Regions from separate parts of the Streptomyces sp. NPDC021115 genome, predicted to be linked through region 2. Evidence: riboswitches for the same ligand, from Rfam matches in the RefSeq annotation. Region 2 holds a riboswitch; each other region holds the start of a gene.
What was found. Region 2 has a riboswitch for cobalamin ahead of ACH4TL_RS31015 (cobalamin biosynthesis protein). Riboswitches for the same ligand answer to the same signal wherever they lie in the genome.
Positions count from the first base shown of each region.

Region 1: linked by a shared signal. The riboswitch ahead of cobN (cobaltochelatase subunit CobN) and the one ahead of ACH4TL_RS31015 (cobalamin biosynthesis protein) in region 2 are both predicted to bind cobalamin.
Region 3: linked by a shared signal. The riboswitch ahead of metE (5-methyltetrahydropteroyltriglutamate--homocysteine S-methyltransferase) and the one ahead of ACH4TL_RS31015 (cobalamin biosynthesis protein) in region 2 are both predicted to bind cobalamin.
Region 4: linked by a shared signal. The riboswitch ahead of ACH4TL_RS11755 (HoxN/HupN/NixA family nickel/cobalt transporter) and the one ahead of ACH4TL_RS31015 (cobalamin biosynthesis protein) in region 2 are both predicted to bind cobalamin.

Region 1 is NZ_JBIRQF010000005.1:478,929-482,907, reverse strand. It holds gene cobN (cobaltochelatase subunit CobN) at 1-2,075, opposite strand, end outside; cobalamin riboswitch at 2,108-2,259, opposite strand; gene cobG (precorrin-3B synthase) at 2,318-3,694, shown strand; gene ACH4TL_RS19705 (precorrin-8X methylmutase) at 3,735-3,979, shown strand, end outside.
Region 2 is NZ_JBIRQF010000012.1:168,413-172,391, reverse strand. It holds gene ACH4TL_RS31025 (anion permease) at 1-1,015, shown strand, start outside; gene ACH4TL_RS31020 (hypothetical protein) at 1,031-1,297, shown strand; cobalamin riboswitch at 1,475-1,617, shown strand; gene ACH4TL_RS31015 (cobalamin biosynthesis protein) at 1,762-2,724, shown strand; gene ACH4TL_RS31010 (cobyric acid synthase) at 2,721-3,979, shown strand, end outside.
Region 3 is NZ_JBIRQF010000002.1:988,239-992,217, reverse strand. It holds gene ACH4TL_RS10065 (transporter substrate-binding domain-containing protein) at 1-175, opposite strand, end outside; partial or broken gene ACH4TL_RS10060 (FMN-binding glutamate synthase family protein) at 275-1,848, shown strand; cobalamin riboswitch at 1,917-2,141, shown strand; gene metE (5-methyltetrahydropteroyltriglutamate--homocysteine S-methyltransferase) at 2,307-3,979, shown strand, end outside.
Region 4 is NZ_JBIRQF010000003.1:374,396-378,374, reverse strand. It holds gene ACH4TL_RS11760 (aconitate hydratase) at 1-593, opposite strand, end outside; gene ACH4TL_RS11755 (HoxN/HupN/NixA family nickel/cobalt transporter) at 743-1,837, opposite strand; cobalamin riboswitch at 1,865-2,066, opposite strand; gene ACH4TL_RS11750 (EamA family transporter) at 2,133-3,074, opposite strand; gene ACH4TL_RS11745 (LysR family transcriptional regulator) at 3,143-3,979, shown strand, end outside.

The DNA of each region.
Region 1 (3,979 bases), on a different contig from region 2:
CGCAGGATGGCCAGCACGAGGTTGACGCGCTCGGGGCCGGTCGGCGCGCCGCCGAGGACATGCAGTCCGTCGCGGATCTGGGCGTCCTTGACCTCGCACAGCCAGCCGTCGACGTGCAGCAGGAAGTCGTCGAAGCCCTCGTCGTCGGGCCGCTCCTCCATCCCCAGGTCGTGGTCGAGCCGGGCGGCCTGGATCAGGGTCCAGATCTGGGCGCGGATGGCGGGCAGCTTGGCCGGGTCCATGGAGGAGATGGCGGCGTACTCGTCCAGCAGCTGTTCCAGCCGGGCGATGTCGCCGTAGGAGTCGGCGCGCGCCATCGGCGGGACGAGGTGGTCGACCAGGGTGGCGTGGACGCGGCGCTTGGCCTGGGTGCCCTCGCCGGGGTCGTTGACCAGGAAGGGGTAGATCAGCGGCAGGTCGCCGAGTGCGGCGTCGGGGCCGCAGGCGGCGGACAGCCCCGCGTTCTTGCCCGGCAGCCACTCCAGGTTGCCGTGCTTGCCCAGGTGCACCATGGCGTCGGCGCCGAAGCCGCCGTCGGCCTCGGGGGTGGCCATCCAGCGGTAGGCGGCCAGGTAGTGGTGCGAGGGCGGCAGGTCGGGGTCGTGGTAGATGGCGATGGGGTTCTCGCCGAAGCCGCGCGGCGGCTGGATGACGACCAGGAGGTTGTTGTGGCGCAGCGCGGCGAGCACGATCTCGCCCTCGGGGTCGCGGCTGGTGTCCACGAACATCTCGCCGGGCGGCGGGCCCCAGTGCTCCTCGACCGCGTCGCGCAGCTCCCGCGGCAGCGTGGCGTACCAGCGGCGGTAGTCGGCGGCCGGGATGCGGACCGGGTTCTTGGCCAGCTGCTCCTCGGTCAGCCAGTCCTGGTCGTGGCCGCCTGCCTCGATGAGGGCGTAGATCAGTTCGTCTCCGGCGCCGGAGGCCAGGCCGGGGAGCGCCCCGTCGCCCTCCTCGGGGCCGAAGTCGTACCCTTCGGCGCGCAGTCGGCGCAGCAGGGCGACGGCGCTCGCGGGGGTGTCGAGGCCGACCGCGTTGCCGATGCGGGAGTGCTTGGTGGGATACGCGGACAGGACGAGCGCGAGGCGCTTGTCGGCGGCCGGTATGTGGCGGAGCCGGGCGTGTCGTACCGCGATTCCGGCGACACGCGCGGCGCGCTCGGGATCGGCGGCGTAGACGGGCAGCCCGTCCTCGTCGACCTCCTTGAAGGAGAACGGCACGGTGATCAGCCGTCCGTCGAACTCCGGGACGGCGACCTGGGTCGCGGCGTCCAGCGGTGAAAGGCCCTCGTCGTTCTCCTCCCACGCGCTGCGCGGCGAGGTCAGGCACAGCGCCTGGAGCACGGGGACGTCGAGCGCGGCGAGCGCGCCCGCGTCCCACGCCTCGTCGTCGCCGCCCGCCGAGGCGTCGGCGGGGCGGGTGCCGCCCGCGGCGAGCACGGTCGTGACGATGGCGTCGGCCGCGCCGAGGGCGTCGATCAGCTCGGGCTCGGGGGCCCGGAGGGAGGCGACGAACAGCGGCAGCGGGCGGGCCCCGGCGTCCTCCACGGCCCGGCACAGCGCCTCCACGAAGGCGGTGTTGCCGCTCATGTGGTGGGCCCGGTAGTAGAGCACGGCGACCGTCGGGCCGGTCACGTCCTCGCGGGCGGTGCGCTCCAGCGGGCCCCAGGTGGGGGCGGGGGCGGGCGGTTCGAAGCCGTGGCCGGTGAGCAGCACGGTGTCGGACAGGAACCGGGCCAGCTGGTCGAGGTTGGCGGGCCCGCCGTGGGCGAGGTAGGCGTGCGCCTCGGCGGCGATCCCGACGGGGACCGTGGACGCCTCCATGAGCTGGGCGTCAGGGGCCTGTTCACCGCTGAGGACGACGACGGGCAGATCGCCGGCGAGCAGGGTTTCGAGGCCGTCCTCCCAGGCACGGATGCCACCGAGCAGCCGCACGACGACGAGTTCGACCCCGTCGAGGAGGCCGGGCAGGTCGTCGAGCGGGAGCCGCGCCGGGTTGGCGAGGCGGTACGGCACCGGGCCCGTGGCCGCGCGGGCACTGAGCAGGTCGGTGTCGGACGTCGACAGCAGCAGAATCATGGCTCAGTGCCTTCCTCGGGGTCCGCGCCCCGGGCGGGTTGGAAGACGGCAGGAGTTCCTGGCTCGCACGGCGGGCTGTCGTGCTCACAGTGGCGGGACCGCACCGGATTCGCACCGGTTTCCTCCCCTAGACGCCGTCTTGTGCGTCCGGCGGGCCAGACGGCCCGCCGAAGAGCATAGTAGGCGTTGCTGACCTGGTACGGGACGGTGAGGGCCGACCGGACGTCGGTATGCTCGCCGCCATGTCCCTCCCCCCGACAACCGGCCCACTTGCGGATGAAGCGCCCTCCGGAGCGCCCTCGCGGCGGGCGCGCGGACGCGATGACGCCTGCCCCGGCGCGCTGCGGCTGCACCCGGCGGACGACGGCTCCCTGGCGCGCGTCCGCATCCCGGGCGGCCTGCTGACGGCTGGTCAGGCGGAGGCGCTGGCGGGGGTGTGCGAGGAGCTGGGGGACGGTCGGCTCGACCTCACCTCACGGGGCAATCTCCAGGTCCGGGGCCTGGACACGGGATGCGGCGGCGAGCTGGCGGCCGCGCTGCGGACCGCCGGGCTGCTGCCCTCCGACCGGTACGACCGGGTGCGCAACATCGTGGCGTCTCCGCTGAGCGGCCTTGACGGCGCCGGATGCGGCGATGTCGCCGCGTGGGCGCGGGAGTTGGACGCCGCGCTGTGCGCCGGTACGTGGGCGGAGCTGTCCGGCTTGTCGGGCCGTTTCCTGTTCGCGATGGACGACGGCCGAGGCGATGTGGGCGCACTCGGCGCGGATGTGACATTGATCGCAACCCGCGATGACGGAGCGGTGCTGGGCGTGGGCTCCGGGTGTGCGCTGGAGGTGCGGGCGGAGGACGCATCACGCGCCGCCGCACTGGCCGCCGTGGAGTTCCTGACCCGGACCCGGGAAAGCGGTACGCGGGCGTGGCGGGTGCGCGAACTGCCCGCGCAACACGCCGTGACGGCCGAGGGCTTGGCGGCGCGACTCGCGGACGAGGGTGTCGAAGCCGTACGTATCGGACACGACGTGCCGAGCGCGCCGAAGCCCGGCGCGCCGCCCGCGCCGGGCGTGGTGTCCGGGCCGGACGGGCGCCACGCCGTGTCCGTCCTCGTTCCCCTGGGCCGGGTCCGCGCGGCGCGGTGGCGGCTGCTCGCCGGGCTCGCCGCCCGGCACGGGTCGGGCGATCTGCGTGTGACACCCTGGCGCGGCGTGGTGCTCCCGGGGTTCACCGCGGACGGCGCGCGGGCCGCTGCGCGCGAGGTGGCCGACGCGGGGCTGGTGACCGATCCGGACTCCCCATGGGTCGGGGTCGGCGCGTGCACGGGGCAGCCGGGCTGCGCCAAGTCCCTGGCCGATGTGCGCGCCCACGCGGCGCGCGCGGTGGCGGACGCCCCTCGTACGGGCGCTCCCCGCTCCCCCGACGCGCCGCCGGTGTACTTCTCCGGCTGCGAGCGGCGCTGCGGCCACCCCGGCGGCCGCTGGGTGGACGCGCTGGCCACCTCCGGTACGGACTACCGGCTCACCGTGCGCGACCCGCGGGAGCCGGACGGCGCGAGCGGCCGCGGGACGGACGTGGCGGCGGAGCGGTTGGCGGATGCCGTGGCGACGGCCCGCGAAACCGCATGAGCAACGGCATCAGCAACGACATGACGGCATGATCAACGACATGATCGAGGACACAGTGTTCGACTACGAGAAGGACGGAGCGGCCATCTACCGCGCCTCCTTTGCCACCATCCGCGCCGAGGCGGACCTGGGCGGGCTCCCCGCCGACGTCAGCCAGGTGGTGGTGCGGATGATCCACGCATGCGGCATGGTCGACCTGGTCAAGGACCTCGCGTACACGCCCGAGGTGGTCGCGCGGGCCCGGGAGGCGCTGCGCGCCGGGGCGCCGGTGTTCTGCGACGCGCA
Region 2 (3,979 bases):
CTGGAACCTGGTGACCTGGCTGGCCGGTCTTCCGTCCAGCTCCTCACACGCCCTCTTCGGCGGCCTCATCGGCGCCACCGTGGTCTCCGTGGGCATGGACGGGGTCAACAGCGACGCGATCGTCATGAAGGTCCTCATCCCGGCCGTGGCCGCGCCGGTCGTGGCGGGCATCGCCACGGTGGCCGCCACCCGGCTCACCTATCGGCTGGCCCACAACCGGGCCGCGGAGGACACCGCGAAGGGCTACCGCGCCGGGCAGATCGCCTCGGCCGCCCTGGTCTCCCTGGCCCACGGCACCAACGACGCCCAGAAGACGATGGGCGTCATCACCCTCGCACTGGTCACCGGCGGCGTCATCGCGCCCGACTCCGACCCGCCCATGTGGGTCATCGTCTCCGCCGGTCTCGCGATCGCCCTCGGCACCTACCTGGGCGGCTGGCGCATCATCCGCACCATGGGCAAGGGCATCACCGACATCCAGCCGCCGCAGGGCTTCGCCGCCCAGACCGGCGCCGCGACCGTCATCCTCGCCTCCTCCCACATCGGCTTCGCGCTGTCCACCACGCAGGTCTGCTCGGGCGCCGTCATGGGTGCGGGCGTCGGCCGCAAGGGCGGTGTGGTGCGCTGGTCGACCGCGGGCCGCATGGTCGCCGCCTGGGTGCTGACCCTCCCGGCCGCCGGTCTGGTGGCCGCGGGTGCGGCGCTGCTGGCCGACCAGGGCAACGGGGGCATCGCCGCCGTCGCCGTCCTCGCGGTGGTGGGCTGCAGCGTCATCTGGGTGCTCTCGCGCCGCAAGCCGGTGGACGCGGGGAACGTCAACGCGCCGAGCGTGGAGCCCGTCGAGTCGCCCGGTGTCATCACCACCGCGCTGCGGACGGTGTCCCCGCCGCCCGCCGGGAAGACCACGTCCGCCGGGTCCGCCGCGTCCGCCACCGATGGCGACGACGACACGAACGACGGCTCGTCCGCCTCCGCCCCGACCCCCGCCACCGCGGGCACCCGTTCCACCAGCTGACAGGGAGCACACACCATGCACATCGACTGGGCGGCCCTCGGCCAGGTCTTCGGCGTCAGCCTCGCGGTGACGGTCGGCGTCGTAGGGGTCTTCACCCTGGGCATCATCGGCACCTCCCGTACGGCACAGCCGCAGCCCCAGGCCGCGGCGTCCGCCGCTGGCGGCGCTGGCGGCGCTGGCGGCGCTGGCGGCGCGTCCCAGGTGGCGCGCACCGGCGCGTACGCCTGCTTCGCGCTGTGCGCCGCGGTGGTGGCGTACGGCATCTATCTGATCGTGGCCTGACGCCACGGAACGCCACAGAAGGCCGCGGGGCGGTGGGTGCGGATCGGCGCCCACCGCCCCGCGGCCGTTTGCCGGATGGGCGCCTGTGGGCCTCGGCACACTCCGGCATCGCAGGTCACATGCGAGTTGACGCCCATTCGCGCCCCATGGTGGACTTCCCGAGCCAAACGGCGGCAGAAGAGGAAGCCGGTGAGAATCCGGCGCGGTCCCGCCACTGTCACCGGGGAGCGCTCTCCCCTCACCGCGAGGGGTCACGGCCGTCCGTACACGAGGAGGGCTGGAAGACCGGGAGAGCCGCGGATCCGGGAGCCAGGAGACTCGCACCGCCGGTCACGTCGAGCCAGGGCGCGGACCCTGAGTGAGGACATACCGCCATGCCCGGCACTGCCACGCCGTCAGCTCCATCCGTTGTCCATATGCCCGGCGGCGGTCCCGTCCGCAGAGGCGTGACGGCGGTCTGAGGGATGCGTGCCGACCACGCCTCGTACGCGTGCGGCGCCGCTCTCGGCTTCCTCGGTGATCTCGCCGCGGGCGATCCGCGCCGCGGCCATCCGGTGGCCGCGTTCGGGCGCGCCGCCGCGTCCGCCGAGCGGCTGCTGTGGCGCGACCACCGCGGTTCCGGGGCCCTGCACACCGCGCTGTGCGCGGGCGGCGCGGCCGCCGGTGCCGCGCTGCTGGCCCGTACCGTACGCACCCTCACCGGGCCCCGCCGTACGGCCGACGCCGCGCTGACCGCCGCCGCCACATGGGCCGTGCTGGGCGGCACCTCGCTCGTACGGGAGGCCCGGGCCATCGGTGACGCGCTGGCCGCCGGGGACGTCGACGCCGCGCGGGAGCGGCTGCCGCATCTGTGCGGACGCGATCCGCAGGCGCTGGACGCTCAGCAGATCGCGCGGGCGGTCGTCGAGTCGGTGGCCGAGAACACCTCGGACGCGGTCGTGGGCGCGCTGGTGTGGGGGGCCGTGGCCGGGGTGCCTGGGCTCGTCGGCTTCCGCGCCGTCAACACCCTGGACGCCATGGTGGGCCACAAGTCGGCCCGCTACCGCAGGTTCGGCTGGGCGGCGGCCCGGCTGGACGACGTCGCGGGCTGGCCCGGCGCCCGGCTCACCGCCGCCCTGGCCGCCCTCGCCGGGCCCGATCCGCGCGGCGCGTGGCGCTCCTGGCGGCGCGACGGCGGACGCCATCCGAGCCCCAACGCGGGCCCGGTGGAGGCGGCGTTCGCGGGCGCGCTGGGGGTGCGGCTGGGCGGCACCCTGGCGTACGCGGGCCGGGTCGAGCACCGTCCCGTACTGAATCCGGGCGGCCGTCCCGTGGCGGTGGCCGACATTCCGCGGGCGATCCGTCTCTCGCGGCAGGTGTCGGCGCTCGCCCTGCTCGCCACCGCCGTGGGGCGCTCCGCGGCAAGCCAGAGAGGGGTGACCCGATGACCTCGGGGGGCGGACTGCTCATCGCGGGGACGACCTCGGACGCCGGGAAGAGCGTCGTCACGGCGGGCATATGCCGCTGGCTGGCGCGCAAAGGGCTCCGGGTCGCCCCGTTCAAGGCGCAGAACATGTCGCTCAACTCCTTCGTCACCCGGGACGGCGCCGAGATCGGCCGGGCGCAGGCCATGCAGGCCGCCGCCGCGCGCGTCGAACCGAGCGCCCTGATGAACCCGGTCCTGCTGAAGCCGGGCAGCGACCGCAGCAGCCAGGTGGTGCTGCTCGGCAAGCCGGTGGGCGAGATGAGCGCCAGGGGCTATCACTCGGAGCGGCGCGAAGGGCTGCTGGAGACCGTCACCGGCTGTCTGAGCGAGCTGCGGCGCACGCACGACGCGGTGATCTGCGAGGGCGCGGGCAGCCCGGCCGAGATCAATCTGCGCCGCACCGACATCGTCAACCTGGGTCTCGCCCGGGCCGCGGGGCTGCCGGTCGTCGTGGTCGGGGACATCGACCGCGGCGGCGTCTTCGCGTCGTTCTTCGGCACCACCGCGCTGCTGTCCCGGGAGGACCAGCGGCATGTCGCCGCCTATGTGGTGAACAAGTTCCGCGGCGATGTGAGCCTGCTGGAACCCGGCCTGGACATGCTGCGCGACCTCACCGGACGGCCGACCGTCGGCGTGCTGCCGTACGCCCACGGCCTCGGCATCGACGAGGAGGACGGGCTGCGGGTCTCGCTGCGCGGCACGGTGCGCGAGAGCGTCGTCGCACCACCGCACGGCGCGGACGTACTGCGGGTCGCGGTGGCCGCCGTACCGCTGATGTCCAACTTCACCGATGTGGACGCGCTGGCCGCCGAGCCGGGCGTGGTCGTGCGCTTCGTGGACCGCCCGGAGGAGCTGACCGACGCCGATCTGGTGGTGCTGCCGGGCACCCGGGGCACCGTCAGGGCGCTGGAGTGGCTGCGGGAGCGCGGTCTCGCCGACGCGATAGCGCGGCGGGCCGCGGAGGGGCGGCCGGTGCTCGGCATCTGCGGCGGCTTCCAGGCGCTCGGCGAGCACATCGAGGACGAGGTCGAGTCGAAGGCCGGAACGGTCGCGGGCCTCGGACTGCTGCCCGTACGGGTCCGCTTCGCCACGGACAAGACCCTGGCCCGGCCGGTGGGCGAGGCGCTGGGCGAGCGGGTGGAGGGCTACGAGATCCACCACGGGGTCGCCGAACTGCTCGACGGGGGCGACGAACCGTTCCTGGACGGCTGCCGGGT
Region 3 (3,979 bases), on a different contig from region 2:
ACTCCACGGACAGGCCGAGGCGCCGGGCCAGCTCCCCGGCCAGCTCGACGGTGACCCCGCGCGGCGCGTCCGGGGTGCCCTGGGCGAGGACGGGGTTACCGAGGTTGACGGAGGCGCGGAGCGCTCCGGCGGGGGCGAGGTCGCGGGCGAGCGCGGTGAGGTCGGTTGTGTCCATGGGCCGAGTCTAGGAAGACCAGGCAGCGTGGCGGGGCCTTGAAGATCTCTTGACCGCGCGGCCGGGCATGGCGGACGGACACCGGGCAACCTGCGGAGGATGACACGCGTCGGAATCGTCGTCCTGATGGTGGCCGCCGCCCTGGCGTCGGGCGTGGCCGCGGTGGGGATCTCGCCCTGGTGGCCGCCGTACCGCTCGCCCTGCTGGGGCTGCTGGGGACCCGGGACCTGCTGCAACGCCGCCACTCGGTGCTGCGCAACTATCCCGTCCTGGGCCACGCCCGCTTCCTGCTGGAGGCGATCCGGCCCGAGCTCCAGCAGTACTTCATCGAGCGCAACTTCGACGGGCGGCCCTTCGACCGGGACGTCCGCAGCATCGTCTACGAGCGGGCGAAGGGCACCGACGCCGAGGAGCCGTTCGGCACCGAGCGGGATGTGTACCAGCCCGGGTACGAGTTCCTGGTGCCGTCGATGGCTCCGTGCCCGGTGCCGGAAACGGTGCCGAGGGTGCGCGTCGGCGGGCCCGACTGCGGCCGCCCGTACGACATGGCGCTGCTGAACGTGTCGGCGATGAGCTTCGGCTCGCTCTCGGCGAACGCGATCCTCGCCCTCAACGGGGGTGCGGCGGCCAGGGGTTTCGCCCACGACACCGGTGAGGGCGGGCTGTCGGAGTACCACCTGCGGCCGGGCGGCGACCTGGTCTGGGAGATCGGCACCGGATACTTCGGCTGCCGCACCCGGGACGGCGGCTTCGATCCGGTTGAGTTCGCCGACAAGGCCGCGTACGACCAGGTGAAGTGCGTGTCGCTCAAGCTCTCGCAGGGCGCCAAGCCGGGCATCGGCGGGGTCCTGCCGGGAGCCAAGGTCAACGCCGAGATCGCGCGGGTGCGGGAGGTGCCGGAGGGGCGTACGGTCATCTCGCCCCCGTACCACCGGGTGTTCTCCACGCCGCGCGAACTGGTCCGCTTCCTGGCCCGGATGAGGGAGCTGTCCGGCGGCAAACCGTCCGGCTTCAAGCTCTGTGTGGGCTCGCGGCGGCAGTTCCTCGCCGTGTGCAAGGCCATGCGGGAGGAGGGCACGGCCCCCGATTTCATCGTGGTGGACGGGGCCGAGGGCGGCACCGGGGCCGCGCCACTGGAGTTCGCCGACCACCTCGGCGCGCCGCTCACCGAGGGGCTGCTCACCGTGCACAACGCGCTGGTCGGCGCGGGGCTGCGGGACCGGGTCAAGGTCGGCGCGAGCGGCAAGATAGCCACCGGTACCGACCTGGTCAAACGCATGGTGCAGGGCGCGGATTACGGCAACGCGGCGCGGGCCATGATGTTCGCCGTGGGCTGTATCCAGGCCCAGCGGTGCCACACCAACACCTGCCCCACCGGCGTCACCACCCAGGACCCCCGGCGGGCCCGCGCCCTCGACGTCGGCGACAAGACGCCCCGGGTGCGGCGTCTGCAAGAGGCGACGGTGGCGAGCGCGCTCCAGATCATGGCGTCCATGGGGGTCACCGAACCCGCGCAGCTGCGCCCGCACATGCTGCGGCGGCGTACCGACCCCGTCACGCACAGGTCCTACGAGGAGCTGTACGAGTGGCTTGCGCCCGGGCAGTTGCTCGCCGAGGCGCCCGCGTCCTGGGCGGCCGACTGGAAGGCCGCCGACCCCGACCGCTGGGACTGACCACCGGGTGTCCCAACTCACCATCCGAATGCCGGGCCGGGGCTCGGCACACCGCCGGACGGCGCCGTAGTCTTGCCGGTGCAGCTGGTTCGCCCCGTCCGCCAGGCGGGAGGCGTCGCAAGAGGGAACCCGGTGGGAATCCGGGACTGCCCCGCAGCGGTGAACGGGAACGACCGCCGTCATACGCACTGGACCCGGGGAAACGGGTCTGGGAAGCGACGGCCACTAGGTGTCCTCTTCTTCGGAGGACGCGCCCGTGAGTCCGAAGACCTGCCACCTGCCCGCGTGCGGACGACTCGTACGCGGACATCCCGGTGACCTCGAGGGCGGGTCGGCGTACATACCCGAAACGGACGACCGCGCTGTGCCGCGCGAGACCGTACCGCCGGGTTCGTCACCCTTCGCGCTCTCGTCCCGTTGCCGGGATCTCAGGGATTCATCTCGCGAAGGAGATCTCCGTGACCGACAAGCCCGCAGCCGCGGCAGCACGGGCCACCGTGTACGGCTACCCCCGCCAGGGCCCGGACCGGGAACTGAAGAAGGCGATCGAGGGCTACTGGAAGGGCCGCGTCACCGCCGACGCCCTCCGTGCCACCGCCGCCGACCTGCGCCGGTCCAACTGGCAGCAGCTGGCCGGGGCCGGTGTCGACGAGGTCCCCACGGGTGACTTCTCGGCGTACGACCACGTCCTGGACACCACCGTGATGGTCGGCGCGATCCCCGGGCGCCACCGGGCCGCCGTCGCCGCCGATCCGCTCGACGGATACTTCGCGATGGCGCGCGGGACGCAGGACATCGCGCCGCTGGAGATGACCAAGTGGTTCGACACCAACTACCACTACCTGGTCCCGGAGCTGGGCCCGGACACCGTCTTCACCGCCGACTCCGCCAAGCAGGTCGGCGAGCTCAGGGAGGCGCGGGCCCTCGGGCTCACCGCCCGGCCGGTCCTGGTCGGCCCGGTCACCTATCTGCTGCTCGCCAAGCCCGCGCCCGGGGTGGCCGCCGACTTCGAGCCGCTGACGCTGCTCGACCGGCTGCTGCCGGTGTACGCCGAGGTCCTGGCCGACCTGCGCGCGGCCGGGGCGGAGTGGGTGCAGCTGGACGAGCCCGCCCTCGTCCAGGACCGCACCCCGGCCGAGCTGAACACCGCCGCCCGCGCCTACCGCGACCTCGGCGCCCTCACCGACCGGCCCAAGCTGCTGATCGCCTCGTACTTCGACCGGCTCGGCGACGCCCTGCCGGTGCTGGCCAAGGCGCCGGTCGAGGGGCTTGCCCTGGACTTCACCGAGGCCGCCGCCACCCAGCTGGACGCGCTCGCCGCCGTCGGCGGGCTGCCCGGCAAGCGGCTGGTCGCCGGTGTGGTCAACGGCCGCAACGTCTGGGTCAACGACCTGGGGAAGTCCCTGTCCACCCTCGGCACCCTGCTCGGGCTCGCCGACCGGGTCGACGTCTCGGCCTCCTGCTCCCTGCTCCACGTCCCGCTCGACGCGGCGGCCGAGCGGGACATCGATCCGCAGATCCTGCGCTGGCTGGCCTTCGCCGAGCAGAAGACCACCGAGATCGTCACCCTCGCCAAGGGCCTGGCCCAGGGCACCGGCGCGATCACCGCGGAACTCGCCGCCAACCGGGCCGCCCTCGCCTCCCGTGCGAACTCCGCCCTCACCCGCGACCCGGCCGTCCGCGCCCGCACCGGCGCGGTCACCGGGGCCGACGCCCGCCGCTCCCGGCCCTACGCCGAACGGGCCGGGGCGCAGCGCGCCCACCTGGGCCTGCCGCTGCTGCCGACCACCACCATCGGCTCCTTCCCGCAGACCGGCGAGCTGCGTGCCGCCCGCGCCGGCCTGCGTACCGGGCGGATCGACACGGCCGGGTACGAGGAGCGCGTCAAGGCCGAGATCCAGGAGGTGATCGCCTTCCAGGAGAAGGCCGGTCTGGACGTCCTGGTGCACGGCGAGGCCGAGCGCAACGACATGGTGCAGTACTTCGCCGAACAGCTCAGCGGCTACCTCGCCACCCAGCACGGCTGGGTGCAGTCCTACGGCACCCGCTACGTCCGCCCGCCGATCCTGGCCGGTGACGTCTCGCGCCCCGAACCGATGACGGTGCGCTGGACGACGTACGCCCAGTCCCT
Region 4 (3,979 bases), on a different contig from region 2:
ACGCGGTGGACGCCGCCCTGCACCCCGTGGCGGCGCAGCATCTCCAGGATCACGTCCTTGGCGCTGACCCACGGCGGCAGCTGCCCGGTCAGCCGGATGCCCCAGATCTCCGGCATGGTGAGGTGGAGCGGCCGTCCGGCCATGGCGAGGGCCACTTCCAGTCCGCCGGTGCCGATGGCCAGCATGCCCAGGGAGCCGCCCGCGCAGGTGTGGGAGTCGGATCCGGCGAGCGTTCTGCCGGGGGCACCGAAGTGCTGCATATGGGTCGGGTGGGAGACGCCGTTGCCGGGCTTGGAGAACCACAGCCCGAAGCGGCGGGCGGCCGAGCGGAGGAAGAGATGGTCCTCGGCGTTGCGCTCATCGGCCTGGAGGATGTTGTGGTCCACGTACTGGACGCTGACCTGCGTACGGACCCGGTCCAGCGCCAGCGCCTCCAGCTCCTGCATCACCAGGGTGCCGGTGGCGTCCTGGGTGAGCGTCTGGTCCACGCGCAGCGCGATCTCCTCCCCCGGTTCCATGCGGCCGGACACGAGGTGGTCGCCGATCAGCCGCTGCGTCACGCTGCCGTGCGCGCGGCCACGGGGCTGAGCCATGGCGGTACCGCCTTCCCGGTGCGGCGCGGCCGGACGTTCCGGGCGCCACCATGCGGGTTCCCGTATCCCGGCGGCCATGCCGGGCCCGCCCGGGCACAGTCACCCGGACGGGCGTCGTGGCTTCTCCGGCGCCCCGGTACGGGACGGGCTCAGCCGCCGTCGCCCTCCGCGGTGGCGGTGCGGACGGTCCAGCGCTGCTCGACCTTGGCGATGCGCCAGTAGGCCAGCGCCGCGGCCCACACCACGACGAACAGGCCGACGATGATGAAGCCGACGTTGTCCAGGTTCAGGGCGGAGATCCAGCCGGTGACGGAGTCCCGCAGGGCGAGCTTGTCGTGGAGGACGCTCACCAGCTCGATGGTACCGATGAGGAAGGCCACCGCGATGGACAGACCGGTGATGGCCAGGTTGTAGAACACCTTGCGGACCGGGTTGGAGAACGCCCACTGGTAGGCGAAGTTCATGAAGGTGCCGTCGAGCGTGTCGAACAGGCTCATCCCGGCGGCGAAGAGCAGCGGCAGGCACAGGATCGCGTACCAGGGCAGCCCGGCGGCGGCACCGCTTCCGGCCATCACCATCAGGGTGACCTCGGTGGCGGTGTCGAAGCCGAGCCCGAAGAGGAAGCCGAGGGGGAACATCTGGCCGGGCCGGGTGATGGACTTGGTGAAGCGGCCCAGGACGCGGTTCATGAAGCCGCGCGCGTCCAGGTGCGCCTCCAGTTCCGACTCGTCGAACCGCCCGGCGCGCATCGCCCGGAAGACCCGCAGGATGCCGAGCAGGGCGACCAGGTTGAGCGCGGCGATGAGGTAGAGGAACGTCCCCGACACCGTGGTGCCGACGACGCCGAGGACCTGGTGGGTGCCGGAGTTCTCGTTCATCAGGGTGCCCGCCAGCTGGGTACCGCCCGCGACCAGCGCGGCCAGGGCGACCACCACGCTGGAGTGGCCGAGCGCGAACCAGAAGCCCACCGACACCGGCCGCTTGCCGTCGGCCATCAGCTTGCGGGTGGTGTTGTCGATGGCGGCGATGTGGTCGGCGTCGAAGGCGTGCCGCATGCCGAGGGTGTACGCGGTGATCCCGAGGCCGACGCCGAACGTCCTGGTGCCGGCCTCGTAGTGGCGGGGCGCGACCACCAGGAAGAGCAGGCCGAAGGCGACCGCGTGCAGGGCGACGATCACCGCCAGCAGTCCGGCGGTCCGGACGGTGTCCTCGCGCCGCCAGCGCGGTGCGGTGGGCAGGGTCATGCGGTCACGCTCCAGCACCTCGTGGATCACTTCGTGAGATGCCGCGGCCGGTCTCCTGGCTGACGGGTCGACGCGACCGCCCCTGCCTTCCCGGCCGCACCCGGCGGCCAGTGGCTCCGCGGCCCTGTCGTCAAGGCCGCGGAACGGGACGGGAACTCCCCGATCACAGTGGCGAGGGCCGCTCCGGTTTCGCACCGGCTTCCCGAACACCACGGCGCGGCAACTGTAGATGTCGCCCCGCAAAACCGGCAAGTGGCGCACCTGTCGCGAGCGGGACCGTCAGGCGCGCGAACCGTCAGGCGCGCGAGGTGAGGATGGAGAGCGCGTTGGCCACGACGATGGCACCGATGCTCGCCCACTCGGTCCACCCCAGGCTCTGGCCGAGGATGATCCACCCGACGACGGCCGCGAGGACCGGGTTGACGCTCATGAACAGCCCGAAGGTCTGGGCGGGCACCCGGCGCAGGGTGAACAGGTCGGCGAGGTAGGGCACGGCGGAGGAGAGGACACCGGCGGCGATCGCGTACCCGGCCGCCCCCGCGGTCGGCGGATGCTGGACGGCGACGGCGATGCCGACGGGCAGGAACAGCACGGCGGAGACCGCCGCGGCCGCCGCCGAGCCCTGCGCACCGGGGACGCGGCGGCCGACGGTGCGGTTGAGCAGGATGTACGACGCCCAGCACGCGGCGGCCAGCAGCCCGAGCCCGAGGCCCAGGTAGTCGGTCGAGGGCTGGGGGCGCATCAGGGTGACCACGCCCGCCAGGGCGACCAGCGCACAGCACGCGTCGGTGCGGCGGTGGGATGCGGACAGGGCGATGGTGAGCGGGCCGAGGAATTCCAGGGTCACCGCGAGACCGAGGCCGATGCGGTCGATCGCGCTGTACAGGGACAGGTTCATGGCACCGAAGACCAGGGCCAGCAGCAGTACCGGCCACCACTGTTCCTTGGTGAAGGACCGGAAGCGGGGGCGGCCGACGGCCAGCAGGACGACGGCGGCGACGTACTGGCGTACCGCGACGACGCCGGTGGCTCCGAGCACGGGGAAGGCGAGCGATCCGATGGCGGCACCGGTCTGGTTGGACAGGCCGCTGCCGGCCATGGTGAGCACCCCGGCCAGCGGCCGCCCGGCCGGTTCCCGGCCCGAGGCGTCGGGGTGTTCCGGGTGTGAGGTGACGGTCGGCTCGGCGCAAGCGGTGGCGGAGGCGGGGGCGGAAGCGGTGACGTGGGCTGCGTCCATACCCCGATCGTGCGGTCGCCCGACCGTTGCGCAAAATGCGTTGGCCGTCGCACCTATACGCTTGGGTTATGGATGTGGAGCTGCGGCAGTTGCGCTGTCTCGTCGCGATCGTGGACGAGGGCACCTTCACCGATGCCGCGATCGCGCTCGGGGTCTCCCAGGCGGCCGTGTCCCGCACCCTGGCCTCGCTCGAACGCGCCCTGGGCACACGGCTGTTGCGGCGTACGTCCCGGACGGTGACCCCGACCGGCACCGGGCTGCGGGTGGTGGCGCACGCCCGGCGGGTGCTCGGGGAGGTGGACGATCTGGTGCGGGAGGCCAGATCGGGCCATACCCGGCTGCGGATCGGCTACGCGTGGTCGGCGCTGGGCAGCCACACCCCCGCCTTCCAGCGCCGCTGGGCCGCGGCGCATCCGGACACCCGGCTGCACCTGGTGCGGGTCAACGCCGCCACGGCCGGTCTGGCGGAGGGCGCCTGCGACCTGGCCGTACTGCGCAGACCCCTGGAGGACCACCGCTTCGACTCCGCCATCGTGGGCCTGGAGCGGCGGCTGTGCGCGATGGCGGCGGACGACCCGCTGGCCCGGCGCCGCTCCCTCCGGCTCGCCGACATCGGCGACCGCACGCTGTTGGTCGACCGGCGGACCGGTACCACCACCCCTGAGCTGTGGCCGCCCGGCGCCCGCCCGGACACCGAGGAGACGCAGGACATCGACGACTGGCTCAATCTCATCTCCACGGGCCGCTGCGTGGGGATGACGGCGGAGTCGACCGCGCACCAGTATCCGCGGCCCGGCATCGTGTACCGGCCGGTCCGCGACGCCGAGCCGATCGCGGTGCGGCTGGCCTGGTGGCGGGACGATCCGCATCCCGCGGGGCAGGCGGTGATCGAGCTGATCACCGCG